2 regions of the Arthrobacter zhangbolii genome follow, and region 2 is predicted to be linked to the other one. Evidence: riboswitches for the same ligand, from Rfam matches in the RefSeq annotation. Region 2 holds a riboswitch; the other holds the start of a gene.
The links. A riboswitch is a leader RNA that binds a small molecule or an ion and turns the genes downstream of it on or off. The one in region 2 is predicted to bind cyclic di-AMP.
Positions count from the first base shown of each region.

Region 1: linked by a shared signal. The riboswitch ahead of MUK71_RS02935 (M23 family metallopeptidase) and the one ahead of MUK71_RS08115 (LysM peptidoglycan-binding domain-containing protein) in region 2 are both predicted to bind cyclic di-AMP.

Region 1 covers NZ_CP094984.1:610,136-617,790, forward strand. Annotated here, with positions in the region: gene MUK71_RS02900 (helicase-associated domain-containing protein) at 1-306, opposite strand, end outside; gene MUK71_RS02905 (hypothetical protein) at 346-672, opposite strand; gene MUK71_RS02910 (cold-shock protein) at 873-1,256, shown strand; gene MUK71_RS02915 (DUF3027 domain-containing protein) at 1,278-1,805, shown strand; gene MUK71_RS02920 (MFS transporter) at 1,859-3,139, shown strand; gene serC (phosphoserine transaminase) at 3,178-4,305, opposite strand; gene MUK71_RS02930 (metal-dependent transcriptional regulator) at 4,519-5,217, shown strand; cyclic di-AMP (ydaO/yuaA leader) riboswitch at 5,309-5,498, shown strand; gene MUK71_RS02935 (M23 family metallopeptidase) at 5,502-6,272, shown strand; cyclic di-AMP (ydaO/yuaA leader) riboswitch at 6,398-6,555, shown strand; gene MUK71_RS02940 (NlpC/P60 family protein) at 6,559-7,362, shown strand; gene MUK71_RS02945 (NlpC/P60 family protein) at 7,390-7,655, shown strand, end outside.
Region 2 covers NZ_CP094984.1:1,743,390-1,751,044, reverse strand. Annotated here, with positions in the region: gene MUK71_RS08145 (alpha/beta fold hydrolase) at 1-60, shown strand, start outside; gene MUK71_RS08140 (glycosyltransferase family 2 protein) at 40-810, opposite strand; gene MUK71_RS08135 (YeeE/YedE family protein) at 1,037-2,089, shown strand; gene MUK71_RS08130 (sulfurtransferase TusA family protein) at 2,157-2,384, shown strand; gene ligD (non-homologous end-joining DNA ligase) at 2,479-3,501, opposite strand; gene MUK71_RS08120 (MFS transporter) at 3,540-4,760, opposite strand; cyclic di-AMP (ydaO/yuaA leader) riboswitch at 5,182-5,328, shown strand; gene MUK71_RS08115 (LysM peptidoglycan-binding domain-containing protein) at 5,334-6,233, shown strand; gene MUK71_RS08110 (response regulator) at 6,331-7,005, opposite strand; gene MUK71_RS08105 (ATP-binding protein) at 7,002-7,655, opposite strand, start outside.

The DNA of each region.
Region 1 (7,655 bases), 1.1 Mb from region 2:
TCCCAGAATGACGTCCAGGGATTTGATCGTGGATCCGGCGATCGCGCCCTTGAGCCAGGACGCAGTGGTGCTGAGGTGTGAATCCTCGTTGGTGGTCAGGTCCACGGCTTCGAGGACCTGCAGCTCCGGAGCGGTGAGTTTCTCCAGGATCCGCTGCACGCTGACCCGGGTGGACGCACGTGCCGCCAGGGCCTGGAAATCAGGTACCGGCGGAAGTACGAGATCGGGCCGGGCCGTGAGCAATTCACGCAGCTGGTCGTCGCTGCGTGCGGCTAAATCATCGGCCAAAGCTCGAATCGCGGACATCAGCACCACGTTACCTGAGGAGGGAGGGAAACGGACCGATCAGCCCCGGCGCCTGCGCCTGATTGAATCGATGACCAGGCCCGCCATCAGCACGAAGGCAAGGGGCAATGCATAAAAGGTTGCTGCGACCAGCCAGGGCTCAACGGTCCGTCCCTGCAGGGAAAGGAAGAGAACCGCTGCCAGAGTGCCGAGGCCAAACAGTGCCAGCACACCCGCAAGGGCGGCAGCGATGCGGCGTAGGGGAGACGTGCCGTTGGAGATGCCGGACCCTTTCTGTGGCTGCGGATCATGGAACTTCACATCTTCGGACTGCGGAGATTGCGCTGCCGCAGTGGCCCGGACCGCGTCCGGTGGCGTGGTGCTCATGGTGATTAACGCTAACAGCGGAAAACCAGCCGACAAAGGGGAAGGCTTGGAGGCGGATTCCCTTGTCGGGATATTCTAAAGGGAACAGACTTCCCCGTAGTATCTCTGGGGTACGGAGCGCCGCTTCCGTGCCGGACTGCGGGTCACACGAAAAGGCAGGCAACCCTGCCTTGCTGAAAACTAAGAACGAGGTAACCGAAGTGCCTATCGGCAAGGTCAAGTGGTTCGACACTGGTAAGGGTTTTGGTTTTCTGGCCACGGATGAGGGGCAGGAAGTATTCCTTCATGCCTCGGCCCTGCCAGCAGGAGTCAGCGAGGTTAAGCCCGGCACCCGCATGGAGTTCGGCGTAGCCGACGGCCGGCGCGGCCCGCAGGCCCTTTCCGCACGCATCTTGGAGGCACCGCCGTCGGTTGCCAAGGCCACCCGCAAGGACGCCGAAGACATGGCTGTGATTACCGAAGACCTGATCAAACTCCTTGACGGAATCTCCAACGGCCTGCGCCGCGGGCGCTACCCGGAAAAGAAACATGCCGCCAAGGTGGCCGCAGTCCTGCGCGCCGTCGCTGACGACCTGGATGTATAAGGTTCGCGTACTGAAGTGACTATGACACCGGTAACCCCCTCTCCCGATACGTCTCCGGAACCCGGATCCGACCAGGCAGCTCCCGCGGCCCGGCGGCGGGCTCCGCGCCGTCCCGGTAAACCCGACGCCGTCCTGGCCGCAGCAGTGGCTGAAGCACGTGCCGGCCTGCTGGAGGTCGCAGCTGAAGAAGAAGTGGGCGAGTACGTGGGCGCCGTTGCGGATGCCGAGCGCCTGGTAACCCACCGGTTCGCGGCCCTGCGTCCCGGTTACCGCGGATGGCAGTGGTACTCCACGGTTGCGCGGATGCCCAGAAGTAAAAAGGTGACGGTCAGCGAGGTGGGTCTGCTGCCGTCCGAGGATTCCCTGTTGGCGCCTGAATGGGTGCCGTGGTCCGACCGGCTGCGGCCCGAGGATATCGCCGCCGAGCAGGAACAGCAGGCGAAGGAGCAGGCCGAACAGGAGGCCCGCGACGCGCTGGAACAGGCTGAGCCCCGGCAGGACGGGCAGCAGTCCTCCACTGACGCGACGGGTGCCGGGGAGGACGACTAACCCGTGACGGTTGCGGCAACAGGTTCATCAATCCCGCAGGGGGCGCTGAACTGATGTTCCGTTCCCTACGCATCTTTAACTACCGGATCTGGTTTTTCGGTGCCCTGGTCTCAAACATCGGCACCTGGATGCAGCGGACCGCACAGGACTGGCTGGTCTATGACATCCTCACTGACCAGAATGCGGCAGCGATGGGCATTGTCATGGCCCTGCAGTTGGGGCCCCAGCTGCTGCTCGCCCCCTGGTCCGGACTGATTGCGGATACCTACAACCGCCGCAAGGTCCTGCTGCTGACCCAGATCAGTATGGGCGGTCTCGGCCTCGCCCTGGGCCTGCTGGTTCTCTCCGGCCATGCCGAGCTGTGGCATGTCTACGCGTTTGCCATGGCATTGGGGATTGTTTCCGCCATTGACGGTCCGGCACGGCAGGCTTTTGTGTCCGAAGTGGTTTCGGAACGGGATCTCCCGAACGCCGTGGCCCTGAACAGCGCCTCCTTTAACGGGGCACGGATGATCGGCCCCGCCGTCGCGGGCCTGCTGACCGTGGCCGTCGGCCCGGGGCTGGTCTTTATCCTCAATGCCCTGACCTTCGGCGCCATGGTGGTGGCCCTGCTGAAGATGCGTGCCGGGGAACTGCGGGCCATGCCGAAGGCGGCCGCCGGCAAGGGGCGCATCCGGGCGGGGCTGGCCTATGTGCGCCACCGGCCGGACCTGATGATGGTGATGCTCGCCATTTTCATTGTCGGCACGTTCGGCATGAACTTTGCCATATATATAGCGGCAATGGCGCGCACGGAATTTGGCCGCGATGCAGGGGTCTTCGGGGTGCTCAACTCAGTGATGGCGATCGGCTCGGTATCCGGTGCCTTACTCTCCGCCCGCCGGGACCGGCCACGGCTGCGGTTTGTTTTCGGCGCCGCGGGTGCCTTCGGGTTCGCCTGCATCCTTTCCGCCGCCGCACCCAACCTGATCCTGTTCGCACTCTCGCTGATCCCGGTGGGGCTGTTTGCCCTCACGCTGATGACCAGCGCCAACGCCTATGTGCAGACCACCACCGCACCGGGAATGCGCGGGCGGGTGATGGCGCTGTATTTCGCGATCTTCATGGGCGGAACGCCGCTGGGCGCCCCGGTGGTCGGCTGGGTCTCCAACGCCTTCGGTCCGCGCTGGAGCCTTGGGGTAGCGGCCGCTGCCGGCATTGTGGCGGCCACACTGGGCTTTGTCTGGGCGTGGCGGACCTACGGAATGCGGTTCCACTATGACCGCAGCCTGCCGCGCCGCCTGAGCATGACCACCGACATCCCGGAAAAGGCGCAGGACCCGGACAACGCCTAGTGTCCGGGTCCTGCGCCTGATGCTGCTGGCCTGAAGGGTCAGGAATGCTCGATCACGTAGTCGATGCAGTTCAGCAGGGCGCTGACATCATCGGGTTCGATGGCAACAAAGGTGGCAATCCGCAGCTGGTTGCGGCCCAGCTTGCGGTAGGGCTCCACATCCACCACGCCGTTGGCACGCAGGGTCGCAGCGATCGCGGACGCGTCAATGCTGTCATCGAAATCGATGGTGGCAATAACGTTTGAGCGGTCCTCGGGCCGGGCGACGAACGGCGTGGCCACCGCGGATTTCTCCGCCCAGGAGTATATGCGGCCGGCGGATTCGGCAGTGCGGCCGGCGGCGAAGGCCAGCCCGCCGTTGGTGTTGAGCCACTGGACCTGCGAGTTCAGGGTCACCAGAGTGGACAACGACGGCGTGTTGTAGGTCTGGTTCAGCCGCGAGTTATCAATGGCCGTCTGCAGGTTCAGGAAGTCGGGGATCCAACGGTCGCCGGCGTTGATCCGCGCCGCACGCTCCAGCGCGGCGGGGGAGAACATGCCAAGCCACAGCCCGCCGTCGGACGCGAAGTTCTTCTGCGGGGCGAAGTAATACACATCGGACTGGGCCAGGTCCACGTCCAGCCCGCCGGCAGCGGAAGTGGCGTCAATGAGGACCAGGGAGCCGTCGTCGGCGCCCTGCACCCGCTGGACCGGAGCTGCTACGCCGGTGGAGGTCTCGTTCTGCGGCCAGGCGTAAACATCTACGCCGGGCTCGGCCACGGGCTGCGGCCGGGTACCCGGTTCGGCCTTGATGATGCTGGAGGCGGAGAGGAACGGCGCCTTGTTGGTGGCGGCGGCGAACTTGGAACCGAACTCACCGAAGGAGAGGTGCTGGGCCTTGTTCTCCACCAGGCCGAAGGAGGCAATGTCCCAGAAGGCGGTGGACCCGCCGACGCCGAGGACCACTTCATAACCCTCGGGCGCCGAGAACAGGTCGGAGAGGCCGTTACGGATGCTGCCTACAAGGTTGCGCACGGGTGCCTGGCGGTGGGAGGTGCCCAGCAGGCTGCCTCCGGCCTGCGCAAGCGCCTCGATCTGTTCCGGGCGGACCTTGGACGGTCCGGCGCCGAACCGGCCGTCGCGGGGCAGGAGTCCGGCGGGAATCTTCAGTGCGGCGGTATCGCCCATTGGTTATCGCTCCAAGCGTGTCAGGGGAAAGCGCGTATGCAATTCCATTCTGCCGCACCCTCCTCCACCGGACGATTTATGACCCCGGCCACGGGAGGATGTGCTGCAGGCCGGGCAATTTACGGGGCGTCGGGCGAATAGGCTAACGTGTTGGCGTACACCCGGGGCAGCGGTATGTTGTCCTCCTTTCTTCCTTAGTAGGAGCGGCCCGTCATGACGGATCTCATTGACACCACTGAGATGTACCTCAGGACCATCCTGGAACTGGAAGAGGAAAACATTGTTGCCCTGCGGGCGCGGATTGCCGAACGGCTGCGCCACTCAGGCCCCACCGTGTCCCAGACAGTTGGGCGGATGGAGCGCGACGGCCTGGTGGTGGTCGCGGGAACCCGCAGGCTGGAGCTGACCGAACTCGGCCGGCGCCGCGCCACGGAGGTCATGCGGAAGCACCGGCTGGCCGAACGCCTGCTGGCCGATGTGATCGGCCTTGACTGGGCCTACGTCCACGACGAGGCCTGCCGGTGGGAGCATGTCATGAGTGAACGGGTGGAACGGCGGCTCTACGAGCTGCTGGGACGCCCCACCGAATCCCCCTACGGCAACCCCATCCCGGGCCTGGAAGCGATCGGCGGCGTAGCCTCGGAGGTCTTCAGTTCAGGAGTCAATGACCTGGTCTCCATGGTCGCTGAAGCTGTGCCGGGCGCCCCGCTGAAGCTGGTCCGCCTGGCCGAGCCCATCCAGGTGGAGCCCGAACTGCTGTCCCAGCTGGACGAGGCAGGCCTGCGGCCCGGCGCCCGGATCACCGCGGAAGAAGTGGGCGGGTATATCTCAGTCCGTGTGCCCGGCATTGAAGGGGCCCTGGAACTGCCTGCGGAGGTTGCGGCGCACGTCTTCGTGTCCCACGCCGGGTAACGGAATGGTCACTTTTGTGGCGTTTACCCTATAGTGAGTTCCTGACGTTGAAACACCATCGTTATCCGGTCCGTCCGCCGAGCCCTGCCAGCGGACCGGAGTACCAACCGTTCAGGCAGGGGCGGAGGACCCACTTTCCGGCAGCACAGCTGCCTTGGGGTGAAGCCTTCCGGACGCCGACAGCCGTGCACGCCCAGCCGCCTGCACGCCGCCGGACCGGAGGCCGAGTTTCTCTACTCGAATCCGACAGCTAACTTCGTAGGCGATCCAAGAGAGGGAATTACTTGTCGAAGCATGCTGCTTCGGGCCGGCGCCGTGCGTCTGCTCCTGTTACGCCTGCGCGTCAGCGCAACTCAACGTCCTCCGGCCGCCGGCGGGCTGAAACCAAGACCATCTCCGTTGGGGGAGCCGCCCAGAAGGTTGCCATTACCGCTGCCACGTCGGGCCTGATCCTCACCGCGGCCCTGCCGACGACGGCGGCTGCCGGGGACCCCGCAGTGCAGTCGGAACCGGTTGTAGCGACAAGTACGCCAGTACAGGCTGATCCGAATGCCAATGTCGGCTTCGCCAGGGCAGGTTTGAGCAGCGCCTTCGATCCGGACGCCAAGCTCGCCTCGGTTACGGTTGCTGCCGGCAGCACGGTGGTTCCCGCCGCGGCCAAGGGCACACTCTCCACTCCGCTGGACGTCGCCCTCATCGAAACCTCCGGGTTCGGACACCGCGTCAGCCCCATCACCGGTGAAGCCGGCGAAATGCATAATGGCCAGGACTTCGCTGCCACCTGCGGCACCGCCGTAAACGCCGCTGCCTCCGGCACGGTCGTTTTTGCCGGCTGGCACCCCTATGGCGGGGGCAACCGTGTGGTGATTGACCACGGCAACGGCGTAGAGACCACGTACAACCACCTGTCCAGCGCAGCAGTCACCGTGGGTACCGAAATCAAGCGCGGACACCTGGTGGGCGCAAGCGGAACCACTGGCGCTTCCACCGGCTGCCACCTGCATTTTGAGGTCGTAGTTAACGGCGAAGTGGTCGACCCGCGGGACTGGTTGTAACCGGACGAATATCGTTTCGTGATCGGAACGTGACATAGAGCAAATGTTGCTGTACGCTCGTCCTCGTGCCTGATTCGCCAACGATCGGGCACCTTCGAACAGATCGCCGAGCTCTGCCACTGTTTGAAGTCCGTTCGCAGAATCGCATGGCAGAGGCGGGGGAACCAATTTCGGGTTTCGAAAGAAACCCTTGGGGTTAAGTTGCAAAGGCCATTAGGCCGGGCAACCGGGTGACTCCCATCCGAATCCGACAGCTCACCTCGTAGGCATTGGGAGAGGCAAACTTGTGTCATCACACGCTCATGGCCGCCGTCGCGCTGCCACCGTACAGACCAACCCGATCACCGCGCTTTCCAAGGCAGTCAGCTCCAACGCCGGTACCGTAGGCCGCCAGGCCGCCGTCGTAGTAGCAGCATCCGGCCTCGTGCTGGCTGCAGGACTCCCTGCACAGGCTTCCTCCGTGAATACGGACCGCCAGGCTCTTGAGGCCACCACCCTGAACTTCGTGGACGGCAGCGTCACCGCTCCCGCCAACGCCCCCTTCGCTCTGCAGCTGGCCGCTACCGCCGGTTCCATCGATGGATCCGAGTACCGCGCACAGGTTGCAGCAGAAGAAGCAGCAGCAACCGCAGCAGCCGAGCAGGCAGCTGCACAGGCTGCCCAGGCAGCACAGACCGCCGCTGCAGCAACCGCACCCGCAGCTGCCCCGGCCGCTGCCGGTGCCGCCGTTATGACGGCTTCCTCCACTCCTGCCGCACCCGCACCGGAAACCGCTGCTCCCAGCAACGTCGGCGCGGCCCTGGTCGCCTCGGCCTACGGCCAGATCGGCGTTGCCCAGGATTGCACCGCCATGGTTGAAAACGCACTGCGCTCCGTCGGCAAGTCCGTCGGCGATCTGGCCCCGGGCCAGTTCTTCCAGTTCGGCGCAGTTGTCGGCAGCCCGCAGCCCGGCGATCTGGTCATCACCGGTGGCCACGTCGCGATCTACGTCGGCAACGGCCAGGTCATCAGCGGCGGGCTGAACGGTATGAACACCGGCCTGCACAGCCTCTCCGACCTGCCGGGCGCCAGCTTCGTCCGGGTCAGCTAAGCCCAGTTTTTCGAGAGCCGGAGAATCATGACCTCGACAACTGAGCGCGCCCGCCACCGGGCGCCGGTGGAACGCACCACTACGCTGAACGCACTCGCCGGTGCCGTGAGCGCCAACGCAGGAACAGTGGGCCGCCAGGCCGCTGTTATTGCCGCGGCCTCGGGGCTGGTACTGACAACCGGCGTTGCCGCCAATGCCTCCGGTGCGGAGACCCTGCGCGATGTCCGCACCAGCAACCTGAACCTTTCCGCGGCCCAGCCCGTCCAGGTACCGGAGACCATTCAGGTCTCCTT
Region 2 (7,655 bases):
GAGGAATCCCCCTATCAGCTGACCCACGACCTGCTGCGGCTATACCGCACCGCCCGCTAGGTACCGGCGTTCCCTGCGCCGGGCCAGCGGCCCCTCAGCGGCAAAATCGACCCGGAACGTCACATAAGCCATGGCCAACCGCCTGCCCAGCCCGGCCCAGGTATGGAACGGACGGGCAGACACCCGGACGCGAAGCGTCTCGTCCCACACAACGTTCATCCACGGGCGCAGCTGGTAACTAAGGTCCAGGTCATCATGGACCCGGGGAACGCCGCGGTGGACCCGGCCCCGGACCTGTTCCCACATACTGCGGTGGAAGCCGAAGTTGGAGCCGAAGAGCGGCGGATGTCCCATCAGCAGGTTCATTGACCAGCGGTAGCCGCCGATGTACAGGTTCCGTGCAATCCACAGGATCACCGGAGCGGCTCCGTAGAAATCCCCGGGGCCGGTCACCGCGGTGTCCTTGCCGGCCGCCAGCAGGGCAGTCTCCAGCTGGGCAAGCCAGTGCGGTGGCGGAACCGAATCTGCGTCGATGCGGGTCAGCCATTCACCGGCGGCCTCGTCGAAACCGCGGAAGGTTGCTGCGGCAACACCGACACTGTCCTCCCGGACCCGGCGGACCCCGAAGGCCCTGCAGACCTCCGCGGTCCGGTCGGTGCTGGCGTTGTCCACCACCAGGATTTCATCCGGGGCACGGGTCTGCTCTGCCAGGCCCCGCAGGCACGCGGCGAGCATGGGGGCATCGTTTCGGCAAGGAATCACCACCGAGATGGTCGGCATCGCATCCCGTTCCACGGTTTGGATGTACATGGTCCTGCCCTCCGATCATCGCACCGCCCACCCGTGGCGGCCATGCATCCGTTCCTGGCTGCCCGCCCGGACGGCAAAGAAAGCCGACGGATGTCCACCCGTTCCGTAACCCGGCTTCATGCCCGGTCACATGGCGCCACACTCATTGAGGGCCGGGGCCGCCCGCACTAGCGTTGCTCAACTGCGGCGGGATAGGCCGCAGTTCGTCTTCTCAGGAGTGCTTTACATGCTAATTTCAGGCCTGCTGGTGGGGGTGGCCCTCGGTTTCGTTATGCAGCGGGGGCGCTTCTGCGTTACCGGCGCTTTCCGTGACATCTGGGTGACCCGCAATACGCGGTGGCTGACCGCTTTCCTGGTGGTGGTGGCTGTTCAGAGTGTGGGCGTCTTCGCCCTCGACGCAGCCGGAGTCATCAGGCTCCATGGCGATGCCTTTCCCTGGCTCGCCACTATCGTGGGCGGCTTCATCTTTGGTTTCGCCATCGTCCTGGCCGGCGGCTGCGCCACCGGCACCTACTACCGGGCAGGTGAAGGCCTGGTGGGCAGCTGGCTTGCCCTGATTACCTATGCCCTCTTCGCCGCCATCATGAAGACCGGACCGCTGGCCGGATTCAACACGGCCATGCGCTCAGTGACCGTGGAACAAAGCAACTTTTACACCGTCCTGGGTGTTTCTCCGTGGCTGTTTGTCGCCGTACTGGTTGCCGCCGTCGCGCTGGCGGTCCGGCATCACCTGAACAAGCCCCGCATCGCCATGGCCGCCCTGCCGCCTTCCAAAACCGGCCTGGCACACCTGTTGTTCGAGAAGCCGTGGAATGCCTTCGCCACCGCGGTGGTCATCGGCATTATTGCCATTGCCGCCTGGCCGCTCAGCTGGGCCACGGGCCGCGAAGACGGTCTGGGCATCACCACACCCTCCTCCAAGCTTGTTGGCTATTTGGTGACCGGCGACGCCGAGCTGGTGGACTGGGGTGTGTTCCTGGTTGTCGGCATCCTCCTTGGCTCCTTCATTGCCGCTAAGGGCAGTGGAGAATTCCGGGTCAGGGTGCCGGACGCCGCCACCGTCATAAAAAGCCTGGGCGGAGGCGCGCTGATGGGCATTGGCGCCGCACTGGCCGGCGGGTGCACCATCGGCAACGCCATGGTGCAGACGGCGCAGTTCAGCTTCCAGGGCTGGACAGCCCTGGTCTTTATGATCCTGGGCACCGGCCTGGCCGCGAAGCTGACCATCATGAACCGCCGGCAGGCACCCGCAGCTGCGCGCGTACCGGCGGGAGTATGACCTCCGCTGCCCCACCGGCAGCCGTTTCATCCATCCATCCGAAACCCCACCACAAAGGAGTCACACCGTGGCAAAAGTAACCCTGGAAACCAACGGATCCGTCTGCCCCTTCCCTCTGGTTGAAGCCAAGGAGGCCATGAAAACCATGACTGCGGGCGATGAGCTGGTCATCAACTTCGATTGCACCCAGGCCACGGACGCCATCCCCCGCTGGGCGGCCGAAAGCGGCTACCCGGTCACGGACTTCTCCAAGACCGGTCCGGCGGAGTGGTCCATTACGGTCGCCAAGGCGTAGCCAGTCCCGCGCAGGCCCGCAGCGGATTCCGGCGCCGCCGGAGTCTGCCGGGGGCACCTGGCCCGGGAGGAAACCCGGCCCGGGTACGGGTCCGTCAGTCCTTGCGGCGGGCCCGGCTGGGCTGGACCCGGGGCGGCTCCCCCGGCATCTTGGGATAGTCCGGCGGGAAGGGCAGCTCGCCCAGCCCGTTGGCCAGGTCCCGCTCCCACCAGCCCAGCAGCACGTCGATGGAGCCGGGCCGTGCATACATGTCGGCCCACGGATCCCCTACCGTACGCAGCCGCTCGGGAATGGTGGCAATGGTGAAGTCACCCGGATGCACCTGTTCGAGTTCTTCCCAGCTGATCGGGCAGGAGACGGGGGCATCCGGGAGGGCGCGCGGGCTGTAGGCCCCGGCCATGGTCCGGTCCCGGTTGGCCTGGTTGAAATCCACGAATACACGCCGGCCGCGCTCTTCCTTCCACCATGCGGTGGTCACCTTCTCCGGCATCCTCCGCTCTACCTCCCGCGCTGCGGCGATGACGGCATGGCGGACATCCTGGAACTCATGCTCCGGCCGGATCGGGGCAAAGAGGTGGATGCCGCGGTTGCCGGAGGTCTTGATATACCCCTCCAGACCCGCCTCGGCGAGGATGGAGCGCAGTTCCAGCGCGGCCGGGACGGCGTCGTCGAAGTCCGTGCCCGGCTGGGGGTCCAGATCGATGCGCAGCTGATCAGGATTGTCCGTATTCTCCGCCCGCGAGGGCCAGGGGTGGAATACCACTGTGTTCATCTGCACCGCCCAGACCGCGGCCGCCGGCTCATCCAGCACCACCTGCGGGTGGGACCGGGCACTGGGATAGGTCACCGTAACCCCGCGCATCCACTCCGGCATGCCCCGGGGCGGATTCTTCGAGAAGAACACTTCCCCCTCGATTCCTTCGGGGAAACGCTCAAGGGAGACCGGCCGGTCCCCGTTGGCCCGAATAAAGGCTTCACCCACGTCCGCCATGTAGCGCGCCAGATCGAGCTTGGTGATCCCCGGGACGGGCCAGAGCACCCGTCCGGGACTTGAAATCCGTATCTCGCGTTCCCCGTCCGGACCGGGAACCGTCAGTGTTTCCGCCTCGCGTGCCATGGGCCTGCTCCCCTCGCTTGTGGAACGAGGGTACCCCGTCAGGCGGCGGGCGTGTCCTGAGCCACGAAGGCGGTATGGTCCGGCCGCCGGTCCTTGCGGCCGTGGACAAAGTAGTACAGCACCGTATTGCCCAGCAGCACCGCAGCAAGGACCCAGTACATGCCGTGGAACCCGCTCAGCGGCAGCAGTACTCCCAGCAGGAGCGGGCCCAGACCCACCCCGGCGTCCATAAAGATGAAGAACGTGGACGTGGCCAGGCCAATCCGTGCCGGTGCGGCCATGCCCACTGCGATGGCCTGGGCGCACGGCATCAGGGCACCGAAGCCGAACCCGACGAAGACGCCGGCCACGGCCATGACAGTGTCATTGGGGGCGTAGGCAAGGAGCGCCAGGCCGGCGGCGAAGGAGAGAAGCGTGGGGTAGACCACGGCGTTGTCTCCGTGGCGGTCCTGGATCCGGCCAACGAAGAGCCGCGATACCAGCACCACCCCGGCATAGACCACAAAGAAGAGGCTTGCCCCGAGGACCATGCCCTCCGTCTGGGCGTAGGAGTTCAGGAAGGAAAGGATGCCCGCGTAGGCGGCACCGGCAATGAACATTACCGAGGCAATGGGAAGCACGGACACGTCGAGGATGTCGCTCAGGTGCATGCGCCACTTGTTCTTCAGTTCCTCCGGGCCCGGTGTGCGCTCGGGCAGCCGCAGCACCAGCGAGAGGATCAGGGCGACGGCGGCGCAGGCGGCAGCAAACAGGAAAAGCGCACGGTAGCTGGCCGAGTCCACCAGGAGCACGGCCAGGAACGGCCCGACGGCGGTGGCCAGGGTGGTGGAGATGCCGAAGTATCCGGTGCCTTCCCCGCGCCGGTGGGCGGGGATAAGCCCCATCACCGAGGCTGAGAGGCTGGTGCTGGCGGCACCGAAGGCGGCGCCGTGGAGCAGCCTCACTGCCAGCAGCAGGCCCAGGTTCGAGGCCGGGATGTAAAGCACCGAAGCGGCTACGAAAACTGCGAGGCTGGCGATCAGCATGCGCCGGCGGCCAACGAAATCAAGGAACTTTCCGGCAAAGACCCGGGCGGCAAGAGCGCCGATCACAAACGAACCGGAGGCAAAGCCGGCGGCGCTGTCCGACGCGGCGAACTCCTGCACCGCGTAGAGCGCCATGGTGGTCATCAGCAGGTAAAAAACGAGGGAAATGAACAGGTTCGTGACGATCGCCAGCACGAATCCCCTGGTCCATAGTTTCTGGCTGCTGCCTGACACTCGCGTTACTCCTGTGCATCGTTGAGGCTGCCCTCGATTGAAAGGTAGCCTAAGTATCTTATGCAGGAGAGCTGGCGCACCGGCAACCCAGATCCGCCAGGGAGAGCGACTTCACATTTTTTGTCTGCGGAACGGCGGTGTATCCCTGGCATCACGTGCACCATATACAACATCCGTTATGCGCCTCCGGCGCCGGATAACAACCAGGCCTGAAAAATCGGCGGGAACAGTGTGACGGCATGGCATTGGATGGCATTGCAGGGGCCGGAGTGACTAGCACATCGAGGCGCCACTCACACGCTGCAGAGAACCGGATCACTAAATGGTTATCCAACCGTAACCATCTTGTACGGTTATTTCCATGCCGCTCTGAACGCGGCTCCCCCGGACTAGTTACCTAGCTCTGCCGCTTATCCGGGGTCCACAGAACGCACCATCACGGCAGGGGCGGGGGAACCAATAACGGGTTCCACGAATCCTTGGGGTTAAGTCGCCGGATTCACTCCGATGACCGGGTGTCTCCCATCCGCATCCGACAGCTCACCTCGCAGGTATCGGGAGAGGTAAATCAACATGTCATTCAATAAGAACCGTGGACGTCACCGTGCCGAGACCGCCGGCGTTTGGTCCACCATCTCACAGACCACCGTCAGCCGCGGACGGACCATCGGCAGCACCGCAGCCGTTGTAGCCGCCGGATCCGGCCTGATGCTCGGAATGGCCGCACCGGCCTCCGCAGGCGTCGTAGCGAACGACAACTACACGCCGACCCAGGCTGCAGCTCCGGCCGCACCGGTCGCAGCCCCCGTGGCTGAAGCCGCTCCCGTTGCCGCTCCGGCAGCCGCCAGCACCACCCACACCGTTCAGTCCGGTGACACCCTGGGCGCCATTGCCGCCAACTACGGCGTCAGCCTGGACAGTGTCTTCGCCCTGAACGGCCTGTCCATGGCATCGATCATCTACCCCGGCGACGTCATCACCGTCTCCGGCGAGGCAGCAGCCGCACCGGCTGCCCTGGATTACGCTGCCGCCACCTACACCACCGAGGCCTACGCCGCACCGGTCGCCCCTGCTGCCGCGGACAACGGCATCATCAGCACCCAGGCCACTTCGGTTACCCCGGCCCCGGCTCCCGCCGCCGCTGCTGCCACCGGCAGCAACGCCACCATGCTGGCATCGGCGTACTCGCAGCTGGGCGCCGCCCAGGACTGCACCGTCCTGGTTGAGGTTGCCCTGCGCGCCGCCGGCCACTCCGTGGGCGACCTTGCCCCCGCACAGCTGGCTGCCTACGGCACCCAGGTCTCCACTCCGGAGCCCGGTGACATGGTCTACTACGCCGACGGCGGCATGGGCCTGGCCCACATTGCCATCTACATCGGCAACGGCGAGGCCATCCACAGCGGCTGGAACGGCAACCAGACCGTGGTCCAGTCCGTCAACGTCGGCTCCGGCCCCGTGTTCTACCGCGCATAAGGCTTAGCGGCCCGTCCGCGCACGGCAATCCTGCCGTTGCTACGCAAAAGCGTCCGTTCCCTGAAGGGGGACGGACGCTTTTGCGTTTCCAGCGCCGTTACGGCACAAACCGGTACCCCATGCCGTGCTCGGTCAGCAGATGCTCGGGACACCCGGGGTCTACCTCCAGTTTGCGGCGCAGCTGCCCGATGTACAGCCGCAGGTAGCCCGTATCGGTGGTGCCCGGCCCCCAGACGTCGTGCAGGAGGGTATCCCGCGTCACCAACATGCCCGGGTGTGCCAGGAGGGCCGCCAGCAGGCGCCATTCAGTAGGCGTAAGGCGGATGTCGGACCCGTCCGGCAGCCGGATAATCCGCCGGGCAGCCAGATCGACACGCACCGAGCCGAAGGATATTTCGCTCGGCCCTGCCGCGGCCGGTGTCCGGCGGGACAGGGCACGGATGCGGGCCAGCAACTCCTCGGTGGAGAAGGGCTTCGTCACATAGTCGTCAGCGCCGAGGTCCAGTGCACGGACCTTGTCCGCAGGATCCATCCGGCCGGATACCACCAGGATGGGCACCGCGCTCCAGCCGCGGACCGCCTCGATGACATCCATCCCGCTCAACCCGGGCATGCCCAGGTCCAGGACCAGCAGGTCAGGATGGGTATCCACGGTTTTACGGATGGCTGCACTGCCGCTCTCGGCGGTCACCACCTCGTACCCGTACGCGGAGAGCGTGATGCGCAGGGCGCGCAGTATCTGCGTATCGTCGTCGGCCAGCAGGATCCTCATCGGGCCCCCACCGGCAGGCCGCCTGCCCCGGCGGACACACGGTCCGCGGCAGGCAGCGAAAGGACCATGGTCAGCCCGCCGCCGGGTGTGTCTTCGGCCTCCAAGGTGCCGCCCATACCTTCAGTGAATCCCTTCGCCAGTGCCAGTCCCAGCCCCAGGCCGGTTTGATTGTCCGTGTCGCCCAGCCGTTGGAACGGCGTGAAGATGTCCGGTTGCCGTGGTTCCGGGACACCGGGGCCCGAGTCTATGACACGGATTTCCACCCGTCCGGAAAACTCGCTCACGGCCAGCACGGCTCTGGCCGACTCCGGGCTGAACCGTACGGCGTTAGCCAGGAGATTGACCAGCACCCGCTGCAGCAGCACCGGATCGGCAAGAACATTCCGGCCGTCCACAGGAATCCCGAGTTCCACCTCGGCCGGGCCCAGGTCCAGTTCCTCCAGTGCCGGCAGCACGGCATCGGCAACATTCAGCGGCTCCAGGTTTACCCCGACCACCCCCGCCTGCAGCCGGCTGACGTCCAGCAGGCTGGTCACCAGCGTGGAAAGGGACGCGAGTGATTCCTCGGCAGTGGCAAGCAGCTCGCTGCGGTCCTGCTCGGACCAGGTGACGTCCGTGGCCCGCAGTCCGGTAACCGCGGCGGTGGCCGC